Neorhizobium galegae: one gene and its partner. The protein of the gene in region 1 interacts with the protein of each later gene in a pairwise test. Links are inferred from orthologs where the notes say so. Each region holds a gene or a part of one and is shown on either strand. Other genes may lie near its edges.

Evidence for each region.
Region 2: the proteins of cysK (region 1) and cysE interact in binary tests that used the Escherichia coli proteins (3 or more experiments, as listed by UniProt). The link is inferred for Neorhizobium galegae from one-to-one orthologs.

The regions. Positions count from the first base shown.
Region 1 is NZ_CP090095.1:513,610-520,948, forward strand. The notes cover bases 3,005-5,870. They hold cysK (cysteine synthase A), read right to left. Parts: upstream 4,989-5,870; coding sequence 4,020-4,988; downstream 3,005-4,019. Other genes in these bases: LZK81_RS02520 (YifB family Mg chelatase-like AAA ATPase), read left to right, coding at 3,005-3,872; dut (dUTP diphosphatase), read right to left, coding at 5,118-5,588; LZK81_RS02535 (peptide chain release factor 3), read left to right, coding at 5,687-5,870. Also shown: LZK81_RS02505 (sn-glycerol-3-phosphate import ATP-binding protein UgpC), read left to right, coding at 1-502; LZK81_RS02510 (cupin domain-containing protein), read left to right, coding at 613-1,116; gshB (glutathione synthase), read left to right, coding at 1,191-2,141; more of LZK81_RS02520, read left to right, coding at 2,337-3,004; more of LZK81_RS02535, read left to right, coding at 5,871-7,270; LZK81_RS02540 (threonine/serine dehydratase), read right to left, coding at 7,286-7,339.
Region 2 is NZ_CP090095.1:1,922,584-1,929,843, reverse strand. Bases 1,896-4,682 are described here. They hold cysE (serine O-acetyltransferase), read right to left. Parts: upstream 3,807-4,682; coding sequence 2,985-3,806; downstream 1,896-2,984. Other genes in these bases: LZK81_RS09675 (alpha/beta fold hydrolase), read right to left, coding at 3,923-4,682; LZK81_RS09685 (DUF3126 family protein), read right to left, coding at 2,620-2,823; LZK81_RS09690 (phasin family protein), read right to left, coding at 1,968-2,318. In the rest of the region: ATP-dependent Clp protease ATP-binding subunit ClpA, read right to left, coding at 1-1,348; ATP-dependent Clp protease adapter ClpS, read right to left, coding at 1,359-1,712; more of LZK81_RS09675, read right to left, coding at 4,683-4,711; LZK81_RS09670 (zinc-finger domain-containing protein), read left to right, coding at 4,885-5,130; LZK81_RS09665 (FAD-dependent monooxygenase), read left to right, coding at 5,144-6,307; LZK81_RS09660 (cystathionine beta-lyase), read right to left, coding at 6,308-7,260.

The DNA of each region.
Region 1 (7,339 bases):
GCTGGCCGACCGCTTGGTCGTTCTGAACGGCGGCCAGATCGAGCAGATCGGTGCACCGCTGGAAGTCTACCACGCGCCGGCCTCCACCTTCGTTGCAAGCTTCATCGGCTCGCCGGCCATGAACCTCGTCAAGGGCGAGCTGCATGGCGACAAGCTGGCGATCGGCCCGGCGATGGTCGCCCTCAACGGTTTCGCGCCGACCTCCGGTGCCGTCACCGTCGGCGTCCGCGCCGAGGATCTGCGCATCGCCCGCGACGACGAGGAGGCTCTGCCCTTCCGACTCGAATATACCGAGGAACTGGGTGCCCAGCGCCTGATCCACGGCACCGTCGGCGATCAGCAGATCACCGCGGCCGTTTCGCCGGAGATTGCGCTTTCCCCGGAAATGCGCGTCGCCGTCGACGCCAGGCGCCTGCATTTCTTCTCGATCGAAACGGGCAAGCGCCTGCCGGGCCACGTTCCGGCCGAGGCAAAGCTCGCGCCGGTCGAACCGGTTATCTGAGGGCCCAATCCGAAATTGAGGCCGATCGTTAAAATTCTAACATCGGCCTGAAGAGCGGGCTTACTCTTTGCCGTTAGCATCTCCCGGAATTGACAGCTTCCGGGGGAAAGATGAGTTGGCACGTCCTCGCCGCGACCGCAGCGGCAATTGCATTTCGGTCAAAGTCCTATGCACCCGAGAAGCCGAAGGTGAAGCCGTTTATCGGCGCCTGTCCGCATTCTCTCGAAATGAAGCCGATGCCGATCGAGCCCACCTGGGTCATCGCCGGCGATCCGCAGGCGCGTGCCGGTTCTCATTCCACCGCCGAGGACGATTGCGCGACGACCGGTGTATGGGAATGTACGGCGGGCGAGTTCCGCTGGTACTTCCATTGGGACGAAACAGTGGTGATCCTTGAGGGCGAAGTGCATGTGACTGCCGAAGACGGCACGCAGCGCGTTCTCCAGGCAGGCGATGTCGCCTATTTCAAGGGCCGGACCTGGGCCACCTGGCGCATCGACAAATATCTGAAGAAGGTCGCCTTCATCCGCCGGCCTTTCCCGAAGCCGATCGCCATGCTTTTCCGCCTGCGCAACATGTTGCGGGCAAAGACGCAGGTCGGCATCTCCGCGTGATATCGGCCGATTGCAGTTGCCTTTGACGGCCCGCCATCCTACATCAGGCGGGCCAATCCTAGGGGGCTGAAGTCATGGCGAAAATCCGCAAGGTCGCGTTCCAGATGGACCATATCTCCGGCATCAGCATTGCCGGCGACTCCACTTTTGCCATGGCGCTCGAAGCGCAGGCGCGTGGCTTCGAACTGTTTCACTACACTCCCGACCGCCTGACCATGCGTGACGGCAAGATCTTCGCCGCTGTCGAACCGTTGCAGGTGCGCGACGTCAAAGGCGATCACTTCACGCTCGGGGAGAAGGAACGCGTCGACCTGTCGGTGATGGACGTCGTCCATCTCCGCCAGGATCCGCCCTTCGACATGGGTTATATCACCTCGACGCATCTGCTCGAGCGCATCCACCCGAAGACGCTTGTCGTCAATGACCCGGCCTGGGTGCGCAACTCGCCGGAAAAGATTTTCGTCACCGAATTCGCCGACCTCATGCCGGCAACGCTGATCAGCCGCGATCCGGGCGAAATCGCCCGCTTCCGGGAAGAGATGGGCGATATCATCCTGAAGCCGCTCTACGGCAATGGCGGCGCCGGGGTTTTCCATTCCGCCCGTGACGACCGCAATTTCACGTCGCTGCTCGAAATGTTCGGCCAGATGTATCGCGGCGAACCCTATATCGCCCAGGCCTATCTGCCGGCCGTGCGCAAGGGCGACAAGCGCATCCTGCTGGTGGACGGCGAGCCGGTCGGCGCGATCAACCGGGTTCCCGCCGAACACGACAGCCGCTCCAACATGCATGTCGGCGGCCGTGCCGAGGCAACCGAGATCACGCCGCGCGAGAAGGAAATCTGCTCCCGTATCGGACCCGCCCTGCGCGAGCGCGGCTTCATCTTCGTCGGCATCGATGTCATCGGCGATTACATGACCGAGATCAACGTCACATCCCCGACGGGCATCCGCGAAGTCAAGAAGTTCGGCGGTGCCGACGTCGCAGGCCTCCTCTGGGATGCAATCGAGGCAAAACGCGCCTGATGAAGCCGAGGCGTTTCGGAAACGGGTCGCCTTTGTTCTCGCGATGCAACCGCCTGCAACCCATTTGCAGCGGATGCGTGAAATTGTTCGACTAACGTTCTTGTTTCATTCCGTTTTCTATGTCAGATTGCAATTCCTGGCACGGAAAGCGTGTATCGCTGGCGTCCTGGACATGAAGTTAGGGGCGGGGTGGATATGGTTTCGCGCGTCAGCACAGTCGCATTCCAGGGCATAGAGGGCGTTCCGGTCGACGTGCAGGTCATGGTCGGGCCGGGCAAGATCAACATGCATATCGTCGGCCTGCCGGACAAGGCGGTGGCCGAGAGCCGCGAGCGGGTGCAGGCGGCACTGCACGCCTCGGGCCTTGCCATGCCGCCGAAGAAGATCACCGTCAATCTGGCGCCGGCCGACCTTCCGAAGGAAGGCTCTCATTTCGACCTGCCGATCGCGCTGGCATTGATGGCGGCGCTGGGCGCCGTTCCCGGCGATGCACTTACCGGCTATGTCGTGCTCGGGGAACTGAACCTCGACGGAACGCTTGCGCCTGTGGCCGGAGCACTTCCGGCGGCAATCGCCGCCAACGCCTTGGGAAAGGGCCTGATCTGCCCGGCTGACAGCGGCGCGGAAGCCGCCTGGGCAGGCGCCGAGATCGATATCGTCGCGCCACGCAGCCTGATCGCGCTCGCAAACCATTTCCGCGGCACCCAGGTCATCTCCCGTCCGCAGCCGGCAATTCGCGCCTTGCCTGCCAATTTGCCGGATCTGGTCGACATCAAGGGTCAGGAATCGGCCAAGCGGGCGCTGGAAGTCGCCGCCGCCGGTGGGCATAATCTTCTGATGGTCGGCCCTCCCGGCTCCGGCAAATCCATGCTTGCCGCCCGGCTGCCGTCCATCCTGCCGCCGCTTTCAGCCCCCGAACTGCTGGAAGTGTCGATGATCCATTCGATTGCTGGCCAGCTTTCCGGTGGCAAGCTCTCCGACCGCCGGCCTTACCGCACGCCGCATCATTCGGCCACCATGGCAGCGCTGGTGGGCGGCGGCCTGCGCGCCAGGCCCGGGGAAGCATCGCTCGCCCATCACGGCGTGCTGTTCCTCGACGAATTTCCGGAATTCTCGCCGCAGGCATTGGATGCGCTCCGCCAGCCGTTGGAGACCGGTGAATGCATTATCGCCCGCGCCAATCATCGGGTTTCCTATCCCGCCAGTATCCAGCTCGTCGCCGCCATGAACCCATGCCGTTGCGGCATGGCGGGCGAACCGGGCCATTCCTGCGCGCGGGGGCCAAAATGCATGTCGGACTACCAGGGGCGCATTTCGGGGCCGCTGATGGACCGTATCGATATCCGCATCGACGTGCCGGCAGTCTCGGCCGCCGATCTCATTCGCCCGATGCCTGCGGAAAGCAGCGCGGATGTCGCCAGGCGCGTAGCGGCTGCGCGTGACAGACAGCGGGAGCGGTTCGAACAGGCCGGTTATCCGCGGGTGCTCACCAATGCCCGCTGCTCGACGGCGCTGATCGAGAAGATCGCGGAACCCGATCCCGGTGGTCTCCAGTTGCTCAGGGATGCGGCCGAGAAGCTCAAGTTCTCGGCCCGCGGATACCATCGGATATTGAAAGTCGCCCGCACGCTCGCCGATCTCGACGGCAAGGATACGGTCGGCCGCATTCATCTCGCTGAGGCGATTTCCTATCGCATGGTCGGCGAACGGCTGGCGACGGCCGCGGCGTGAGGGGAGTGGGTAGTGGTTGGTCGGTAGTGAGTAGTTGGTAGCCAATGGTTGGGATGAGCGGTAGCGAGTAGGGTAGGGAAACTTCCGGCAGCTTGCATGCCGCCGGTTTTGCCCCGACACTACCCACTACCCACTACCCACTACCCACTAATTCCCCAATCCCTCAAACAGCGCCGTCGACAGATAGCGCTCGGCGAAGGAGGGAATGATGACGACGATTGTCTTGCCGGCATTTTCCGCGCGGCTGCCGACTTCGATAGCGGCCTGCAGCGCCGCACCGGAGGAGATGCCGACCGGTACGCCTTCGAGCCTGGCCACCAGACGGGCCATCTCCATGGCCTCGGCGCTGTTGACGGTGACGATCTCGTCATAGATGTGCGTGTCGAGGATCTTTGGCGCGAAGCCGGCGCCGATGCCCTGGATCTTGTGCGGGCCGGGCTGGCCGCCGGACAATACGGGCGATTCTTCGGGCTCGACGGCGATGATCTTGAGTGCCGGGTTGCGCTCCTTCAGCACCTGGCCGGCGCCGGTGATCGTGCCGCCGGTGCCGATGCCGGAGACGAAGATGTCGATCTTGCCGTCGGTATCGTTCCAGATTTCCTCGGCGGTCGTCTTGCGGTGGATGTCCGGATTGGCCGGGTTTTCGAACTGTTGCGGAATGATCGCGTCGGGCAGCGAGGCGGCGAGTTCTTCCGCCTTGGCGATCGCGCCCTTCATGCCTTTCGGACCTTCGGTCAGCACCAGTTCGGCGCCGAGGAGGGCGAGCATCTTGCGCCGCTCGATCGACATCGTCTCCGGCATGGTGAGGATCAGCTTGTATCCCTTGGCGGCCGCGGCGAAGGCGAGCGCGATACCGGTATTGCCGGATGTAGGCTCGACCAGCGTCGTCTTGCCGGGCGTGATCTTGCCCTGGGCCTCAAGGCTCTCGATCATCGCCACGCCGATACGGTCCTTCACCGAGGCGATCGGATTGAAGAATTCGAGCTTGGCCAGAAGATTGGCCTTCACGCCCTTTTCCTTGGCCAGCTTGTCGAGGCGCACGATCGGGGTGTCGCCGATGGTTTCGGTGATCGAGGAATAGATGCGGCCGCGTCCCGGCTTTCTGGTCTCTGGCATGGTGCCCTCCCTGAGTTTGGAGAGAACGTAGGGCGTGTTCCCGATGAATGCCAGCAAGGCCGAACCCGACAACAGGCGAAATGGAAATTTTGTTCCCGGAAGAGGCCGGCGACGAAAACGCCGTTGCGTTCAGAGGCCGGTCGAGCCGAAACCACCGGCGCCACGGGCAGTTGCAGTCGCTTCCGTAATTTCGGCAACCCGAACCTGGGTAACGGGCGCGATCACCATCTGCGCGATCCGCATGCCGCGGGTGATGACGAAATCCTCGTCGCCGAAATTGATCAACAGCACCTTCACTTCGCCGCGATAATCGCTGTCGATCGTGCCGGGCGTGTTGAGGCAGGTGATGCCGTTCTTGAAGGCAAGTCCTGAACGCGGCCGAATCTGCGCCTCGAAACCTTCCGGAATTTCGAAGATGAAGCCGGTCGGCACCAGCGCCCGCTTGCCGGGGGCGATCGTCAGCGTCGTGCCGTCTTCGACGGCAGCGCGCAGATCCATGCCGGCGGCGCCCGCGGTTTCATAGGCCGGCAGATCGAGGCCGACGCCATGCGCGAGACGGATGAGGTTCAGCTTCGGCGAGGAGGGGGCGTGAATGTTCATCGTGTCATTTGTCGACCCACGGTCGCTCCGGTCAAACACGAATTGAAAGTTATCCACGGAGTCGTTAGATACGCGGCAACGTAAAGGATCTAGAAAAAATGCCCGAAACGATTGCCGAGGCGGTTTCCCGCCGCCGCACATTCGCAATTATTGCCCATCCGGACGCGGGCAAGACGACGCTGACCGAAAAACTGCTGCTGTTCGGCGGCGCGATCCAGCTCGCCGGCGAAGTGAAAGCCAAGAAGGACCGTATCCAGACGCGGTCCGACTGGATGAAGATCGAGCGCGAGCGCGGCATCTCGGTCGTCACCTCGGTGATGACTTTCGAATATAACGGCAACGTCTTCAACATTCTCGATACGCCCGGCCATGAAGACTTCGCGGACGACACGTATCGCACGCTGACGGCGGTGGATGCCGCGGTCATGGTCCTCGACGCCGCAAAAGGCATCGAGCCGCGGACGCTGAAACTGTTCGAAGTCTGCCGCATGCGCGATATCCCGATCATCACCTTCGTCAACAAGATGGACCGTGAAAGCCGCGATCCGTTCGAGATCCTCGATGAAGTCGAGGAGAAGCTGGCGCTCGACACCGCTCCGGTCACCTGGCCGATCGGCCGTTCGAAGAGTTTTTGCGGATCCTATAACCTGGCGGACAATACCGTTCGCGGCTCGGATACGGACGTCAAGGCAACCCCGGTCAACGGACCCCAGAGCGTTGCCGACCGCCTGCCGGAAAACGAACGCGCGGCCTTCGTCGAGGAAACCGAACTGGCGATCGAGGCCTGCCGGCCGTTCGACCGCAAGGCTTTCCTAGAAGGCCACATGACGCCGGTCTTCTTCGGTTCGGCTTTGCGGAATTTCGGCGTGCGCGATCTCATCGATGCGCTGGGCGATTTCGCCCCGCCGCCGCGAGACCAGGTGGCGGACATCCGCACCGTGCACGCGACCGACGACAAGATGACGGCCTTCGTCTTCAAGATCCAGGCGAACATGGACCCGAACCACCGCGACCGTATCGCGTTTGCGCGCATCTGCTCGGGCAAGCTGGAACGCGGCATGAAGGCGCGGCTGTCGCGCACGGGCAAGCAGCTCGGGCTGACGGCGCCGCAGTTCTTCTTCGCGTCCCAGCGCCAGTTGGCCGATACCGCTTATGCCGGCGATGTGGTCGGCATCCCGAACCACGGCACGCTGCGCATCGGCGATACGCTGACCGAAGGCGAACAACTGGTGTTCCAGGGCGTACCGAACTTCTCGCCGGAAATCCTCCGCCGCGTGCGGCTGGAGGATGCCATGAAGGCGAAGAAGCTCAAGGAAGCGCTGCAGCAGATGGCGGAAGAGGGCGTCGTGCAGCTCTTCTCGCCGGAAGACGGCTCGCCGGCCATCGTCGGCGTCGTCGGCGCGCTGCAGCTCGACGTGTTGAAGGAACGGCTGCAGGGCGAATACGGCCTGCCGGTCTCCTTCGAAATGTCACGGTTCTCGATCTGCCGCTGGATCTCGGCCGAAAATCAGGCCGATCTCGACAAGTTCCTGACGGTAAAGCGCGGCGATATCGCCCGCGATCTCGATGGAGACCCGGTTTTCCTGGCGCAGGACAGCTTCTCGCTGCGCTACGAATCGGAGCGTTATCCGGCCATCAAGATGGTAGCGATCAAGGAATATCAGGTGGCCAAGGCGGCGTGATATCATTCGGTCGTCTTAGGCGAACTTGACCGCCGTCGTGTTGGAACCGCAGACGAGCACGCAGACGCG
Region 2 (7,260 bases), 1.4 Mb from region 1 along the record:
GCGCCATGGTGGCGATCGTCACCTCGATTTCCTTCTCCGTGATCAGCTTGCGGCGCTTGGAAGCGGGCAACAGCATCTGCGCCGCGCCGGTCTCGTCGATCACGTCGATCGCCTTGTCCGGAAGCTTGCGGTCGGAAATGTAGCGGGCCGAAAGCTCGACCGCCGCCTTGATCGCGTCGTTGGTGTAACGCAGCTTGTGGTAGTCCTCGAAATAAGGCTTGAGGCCCTTCATGATCTCGATTGCATCCTCGATCGACGGCTCGTCGACGTCGATCTTCTGGAAGCGGCGAACCAGAGCCCGGTCCTTTTCGAAGAACTGGCGGTATTCCTTGTAGGTGGTCGAACCGATGCAGCGGATGGCGCCCGAAGACAGAGCCGGCTTCAACAGGTTCGAGGCATCCATCGCACCGCCGGAGGTGGCGCCGGCGCCGATGACCGTGTGGATCTCGTCGATGAACAGAACCGCGCCCGGATACTCTTCGAGTTCCTTGACGACCTGCTTCAGGCGTTCCTCGAAGTCACCGCGATACCGGGTGCCGGCGAGCAGCGTACCCATGTCGAGCGAGAAGATGGTGGCGTCGGCGAGAGCCTCCGGCACCTTGCCTTCGATGATCCGCTTGGCGAGACCTTCGGCGATCGCCGTCTTGCCGACGCCCGGATCGCCCACGTAGAGCGGGTTGTTCTTGGAACGGCGGCACAGAATCTGGATCGTGCGGTTGACTTCGGAATGGCGGCCGATCAGCGGGTCGATCCGGCCGTCGCGGGCCTTTTCGTTCAGGTTGACGCAATAGGCCTTGAGGGCATCCTGCGGCTTCTTGGCGGAACCTTCCTCCTGGTCGCGGGCGGAGGGCTTGGCTTCCGGTTCGCTGTCTTCTGCGCCGCGCGGCGTGCGGGTCTGGGACGTGCCCGCGCGCTTGCCGATGCCGTGAGAAATGTAGTTGACCGCGTCGTAGCGGGTCATTTCCTGCTCCTGCAGGAAGAAGGCCGCATGGCTTTCCCGTTCCGCGAAGATCGCGACGAGAACGTTGGCGCCGGTCACTTCCTCGCGGCCCGAGGACTGGACGTGGATGACGGCGCGCTGGATCACACGCTGGAAGCCGGAGGTCGGCTTCGAATCCTCGTCATAACCGGTGATCAGGTTGGCAAGTTCATTATCGACATAGTCGGTGACGGTCTTGCGCAGCGTTTCCAAATTGACGTTACAAGCGCCCATGACCGCGGCTGCGTCGGCGTCGTCGATCAACGCCAAAAGCAGGTGCTCGAGCGTGGCATATTCGTGATGCCGCTCGTTGGCAAAGGTCAGTGCCTGATGCAGCGCCTTTTCTAGACTAGGCGAAAATGTTGGCACGTCGGGTTCCTCACTTCTTTTCCATGACACATTGCAGCGGATGCTGGTGTTGCCGGGCGAAGTCCATGACCTGGGACACTTTGGTTTCCGCTACTTCATATGTAAATATTCCGCATTCCCCCACGCCGTGATTGTGGACGTGGAGCATGATACGCGTCGCTGCCTCCCTGTCCTTCTGAAAGAAACGCTCCAGAATGTGGATGACGAACTCCATCGGCGTATAATCGTCATTCAGCAGCAGTACGCGGTAGAGATTGGGCTTCTTTGTTTTCGGCTTGGTGCGAGTGATGACCGAGGTACCGCGATTTGCGTTGTCTCCGTCGCCACCCTTTTCAGCTTGCATCAAGATCGGCAGTGCGATCATCTTCATTCATTCCCCAGTCATCCGGCGGGTTCGTCCGAATGGCCGAACGGCCGGACTTAGTCTTCCTAACTTAGTTCATTGAACGCGGATTTTAAGCCCCCTTTGCGGCCACGCAATCACTATTCCGCTAAAGAGATGATGGAACATGCCGAAAGTCGGGTATTTCCGCATTGGCATGAATCAAAAAGGCCGGCAGCGCTGAACGCCGCCGGCCTTCTATGGTGAAGGCGTCGCTTGGAGGGGCCGCTATGCGCGTTACGCGGCGTTTGCGGTCACCACGGCGGTCGACTTGGCGACCGGCGCTTCGTAGGGCTTGTAGGCCGTCTTGGCGAGATCGGCATACATGTCGGTAATCTTGGTCGACTCGGCAATGAAGCTCTCATAAGCCGACTTCACGTAATTGGTCTGGAGTTCGAACGCCGCCTCGACGCTGCGGGTGGAAGCGAGCGCTTCCATGAAACCCGTCATGTCCTGGAAAGACTTCTTGGAATAGTCGGTCGCTTCGGTGGTGATCGCCTGATAACCCTTGGCAATCTCGGAATAGCTCTTCAGCATTCCGTCCATCGCTTCCTTGCTCTTCTTGTTGGCCTCATCGAAATTGAACATCGCCGGTCCCTTTGTTCTATTCGGATGCGCTGATAGAAAGCGGCGCACCGATAAAAGTCAAGGCTGATTTGTGCGGCGCAAAATCACCTTTGGTTGCAACAGGATTCATGCAAATGCATAGATGGATTCAGGCGTCTGATTTTGCGAAGATATATCAGTGGATCTCAACCAGCCGTGCAAAAACGCCGCAGCCATTTTCTTTCCCGGCGGTCGTTCCGCACGAATCAAAAAAGCGGGCCTGTCAGCCCGCCTTGAAGTCGTGCGACCGGGACGATCACAGATCGACGTCCAGGAGATCCGATCAAAGATCGACGTCAAGGATCGCCATGGAGAAATTGTAGGAGCGGTCGCCATCCTCGTCATCGATATAGATGACGCCGAGAAACTCGTCGCCGAGGTAAACTTCGGCCGAGTCGTTCTTGCGCGGACGCGCCTTGACGATCGCCTGCGGATTGATCACGCGCTTGAAGTAGGCATCGAGCTTCTTGATTTCGTCCGGTTTCACGTTTCTCTCCGTCAGCGGTTCTCGGTTGCGGCGCTTTTGGCATGGGACAAAGGCAAAAGTAAAGCCGCCAGAGGTAGCCTCCGCCGCGCTTTTGCGATGTTCGTGGGGCCGATGTTCAGCGAACCCCAAACATCGGCAAGCGGCGGGCAAACGCAGACGAATCAGTCGTCGGCACCGAGAAGCTGGTCCATCAGGCGCGACGGCTCCGAACACCCCGCGCTCCCGACCACCTTTGCCGGCACGCCGGCGACGGTCGACTTAGGCGGAACGGCCTTCAGGACCACCGAGCCCGCGGCGACGCGCGAGCACGACCCGACCTCGATATTGCCGAGGATCTTTGCGCCGGCACCGATGAGGACGCCGTTGGCGATCTTCGGATGGCGATCGGCGCCTTCCTTGCCGGTGCCGCCGAGCGTCACCCCATGCAGGATCGAGACATTGTCGCCGATGACAGCCGTCTCGCCGACCACGAGGCCAGTGGCGTGATCGAGGAAGATGCCCTTGCCGATGCGGGCTGCCGGATTGATGTCCGTCTGGAAGACGCTGGAGGAGCGGCTCTGCAGATAGAGCGCAAAATCGCGGCGGCCGCGGTTGAACAGCCAATGTGCCAGCCGGTGCGCCTGGATCGCGTGGAAACCCTTGAAATAAAGGACCGGCTCCATGAAACGCAGGCAGGCCGGATCACGGTCGTAGACGGCCTGGATGTCGACGCGCATGATCGCGCCCCATTCCGGCCAGTCGGCCAGCATTTCCATGAAGGTCTGGCGTAGAAGGACGTCCGGAATATCCGCATGGGCGAGGCGCTCGCAGATGCGGTGCACGACGCATTCCTCGAGCGAGCGATGGTTGAGCACGGCAGAATAGAAAAATGCGGCGAGCAGCGGGTCCTGCTCGGTTGCCGCGCGCGCCTCCTGGCGCAACGTATCCCAGATGGGATCCATCGTTGCGACCTGCTCCTGGCGGATTTCAGTTCTTGCGGCCATCGCCGTCTCCTCGTTTGCCGTATGGCAGAGCTTTCCAGGGCCAGTATATAGAATAAGTTTACGCCGAGACCAATGGGCGCAAAATCGCATTCCGTTGATCGTAAGAATGAAGAAACCTACGGCCGTGCGGAGAGCTCCGCGTAGAAGTCGACAACCGCCTTCTTGAACACCCGGTCGCCGACCGCGAGCATGTGGTCGCGTCCGGGAATATCGAGGGCAATCGCGTTCGGCATCAAGGCGGCCAGCTCCTGCGCGGAACCGGCGATGTCGTCCGTGGTTCCGACGCCGATCAGGGTCGGCGCGTCGATCCGCCCCATGTCCGCGCGGGTCACCAGATCCCGCGAACCGCGGATGCAGGCGGCCAGGGCCTGCCTGTCGCTCTTCGTCTGGTCGGCAAAGGCACGGAACATTCGGCCGCGGGCATGGCTGACATCGTCGAGCGAAGGGGCGAGCAAGGCGTCTGCGATCGGGTCCCAGTCCCCTACCCCGTCGGTCATGCCGATGCCGAGACCTCCGAGCACAAGCGAGCGCACCCGATGCGGATGGGCGAGCGCGGAAAATACCGAGATGCGTGCGCCCATCGAATAACCGAAGACATGCGCTTCCGGGATCCTCAAGTGATCGAGGAGCGCCATCGAATCATCGGCCATCACCCATGGCCGATAGGCTTCCGGATCGAGCGGCTTGTCGCTTGCCCCATGGCCGCGATTGTCCATGGCAATCACCCGGTAGCCCGCGTCGCCCAGCGTCTTCAGCCAGCCCGGATGTACCCAGTTGACCAGCGCGCTGGATGCGAAACCGTGAATGAGCAGCACCGGATCGCCGGACGGATCGCCTTCGTCGAAATAGGCAAGATCGAGACCCTCATGGGAAAACTTGGAGAAGGCAGGCGCGTTGAGATTCATCGAAGGCAGTCCTCATTGACGCCGGGAACATAAGGGATGAACCGCGGCGTTTGAACCCGTGCCCGACACGAAATCGACGCGCCTGCGGCGGTTTTCCCACTACACAATCGCCAAGCGGGCGGCTAATGTCCGGCGCAAATCAGACGCGCCGCATTCAAATATCGGAGACCATCATGGCCGGGCACAGCATTCCCCACTTCCAGAACGACGGCGGGCATAGCTTGATCCAGATCGGCGTCAAGGAATTCATGTGCACTGGCGCTTCGGTTCCCTTCGACCATCCGCATATCTTCATCGACATGGGCGACGACAACGAGAAGGTCTGCTCCTACTGCTCGACCCTCTACCGCTACAATCCGTCGCTGAAGGCCGAACAGACCGACCCGCCGGGCTGCGTCTTCCACGTCAAGGCCGCCTGATCGGCATTCCGACATGCCCATTGATAGAGTAGCGATCATCGGTGCCGGCATGGCCGGGCTGACGGCCGCGCTCGCCTTCGCCCGCCACGGCATAGCCTGCGACATTTTCGAGGAAGCAGCCGCCCTGATCGAGGTCGGGGCCGGCCTGCAGATATCGCCGAACGCGTCGCACGTGCTCTCCGAACTCGGCGTCCTGCCCGCACTTGAAGCCGTCTGGACCGAACCGGAACGGATTGCGCTCGTTTCGGGGACGTCGCTCAGACCGCTTGCGCATGTGCCGGCCGGGCGTTTCGCCCGCGAGCGCTGGGGTGCGCCCTATGGGGTCCTCCACCGTGCGACGCTTCAAAAGGCGCTGCTTGAGGCCGTCGAACAAAGCCCGCTCTGCAAAATCCATCTGGATACGCCTGTCCGCAAGGATCCGCACGGGACGCTGGCCGGGATCACCGGCAGAACCTATCCCCTGATCGTCGGCGCAGACGGCGTCTGGTCCAACCTGCGCGCCGGCATACCGGACAGCCCGCAGCCGGATTTTTCGCGCAATGTCGCCTGGCGCTTCACTATTCCCGGCAGCGCAAGACCCGACTGGCTGGACGCGGGCCAGGTCACCGCCTTTCTCGGGCCCTCGACCCATGTGGTTGCTTACCCGCTCAAGGAGATCGACGGGTTCAACATCGTCGCAATCGCGTCGGGCATCAGTCCCGGCAGGACCTGGGATGCACAAGCCGGCGATGCGCAGCGGCGCATGCTGCTCGGCCAGTTCCATCGCTGGAACCGGCGCATCGTTCAACTGATCGAAAGGGCCGAACAGCCAACCTTCTGGCCGCTTTACAAGGTGAGTGCCGGGCGCTGGCACAACGGCCGCGACATGGCGCTGATCGGCGATGCGGCGCATGCGATGATGCCGTTTGCGGCCCAGGGCGCGTCTATGGCGATCGAGGACGCGTTCGTGCTGGCAAACCGGGTAGCCGGTCCCCTGCCCCTTGCGCAGGCGCTGGCGGATTTCGAGAGCGAACGTGCGGGGCGGATCGCCAAGGTTCGCGCCCGCGGGCTGTTCAACCGCTTCGCCTATCACGCCCGCGGCCCGATCCGGCTCGGCCGAGACATCGTCCTGTCGCTGCGTCCGCCGCAATCGCTCGCGGCGGATTTCGACTGGCTTTACGGCTTCAAGGCAAGGTGATCACATCTCGGCTGCAGCCGCGAAACCGATTTCCAGGTCCTTCTTCAGGTCGGCCACGTCTTCAAGACCGATCTGCAGGCGGATGACCGGACCTTCCGGCGGCGCCTTGCGAATGGTGCGGTCCGACAGGTTGACCGGCACGGCAAGGCTCTCGTAACCGCCCCAGGAATAACCGAGGCCAAAGAAGGACAGTGCGTCCAGGAAAGCGTGCGCCTTGGCTTTCGCCTTGTCGCCCTCGGCCTTCAGCACGAAGGAGAAGACGCCGCTGGCGCCCTTGAAATCGCGCTTCCAGATCGCGTGGCCCGGAAAGCTCGGCAGCGCCGGGTGCAGGACGCGCGCGACGTCGTCGCGGCTCTCCAGCCATGTGGCAATATCGAGCGCGCTTTTCTGATGATGTTCGAGGCGCACGCCCATAGTCCGCAGTCCGCGCAGGATCTGGTAGGAATCATCCGGTGAGCCGCAGATCCCGAGCCCAATGCGGGCTTCCTCCAGCTTGGGCCAGTGCTTGGCATTGGCCGAAACCGAGCCCATGATGATGTCCGAATGGCCGGACGGATATTTCGTCGTCGCATGGATCGACACGTCGACGCCGAAATCGAGCGGCCGGAAATAAAGCGGCGTCGCCCAGGTATTGTCCATGGTGACGACGCAATCGTGCCGGTGAGCCACGTCGGCGATCACCCTGATATCCTGCATCTCCATGGTGTTGGAGCCCGGCGCTTCGGTATGGATCAGCCTGGTGTTCGGCTTGATCAGCGCTTCGATGCCCGCGCCGATTTCCGGATCGTAGTACTCGATCGAGACGCCGAGGCGCTTCAGCATCGTATTGCAGAAATTACGGCACGGCGCGTAGACGGAATCGACGATCAGGGCGTGGTCGCCGGCCGAGAGATAGGCAAGAAACGGCACCGAGATCGCTGCCAGTCCCGAGGGGACGAGGATTGTCCCGGCCG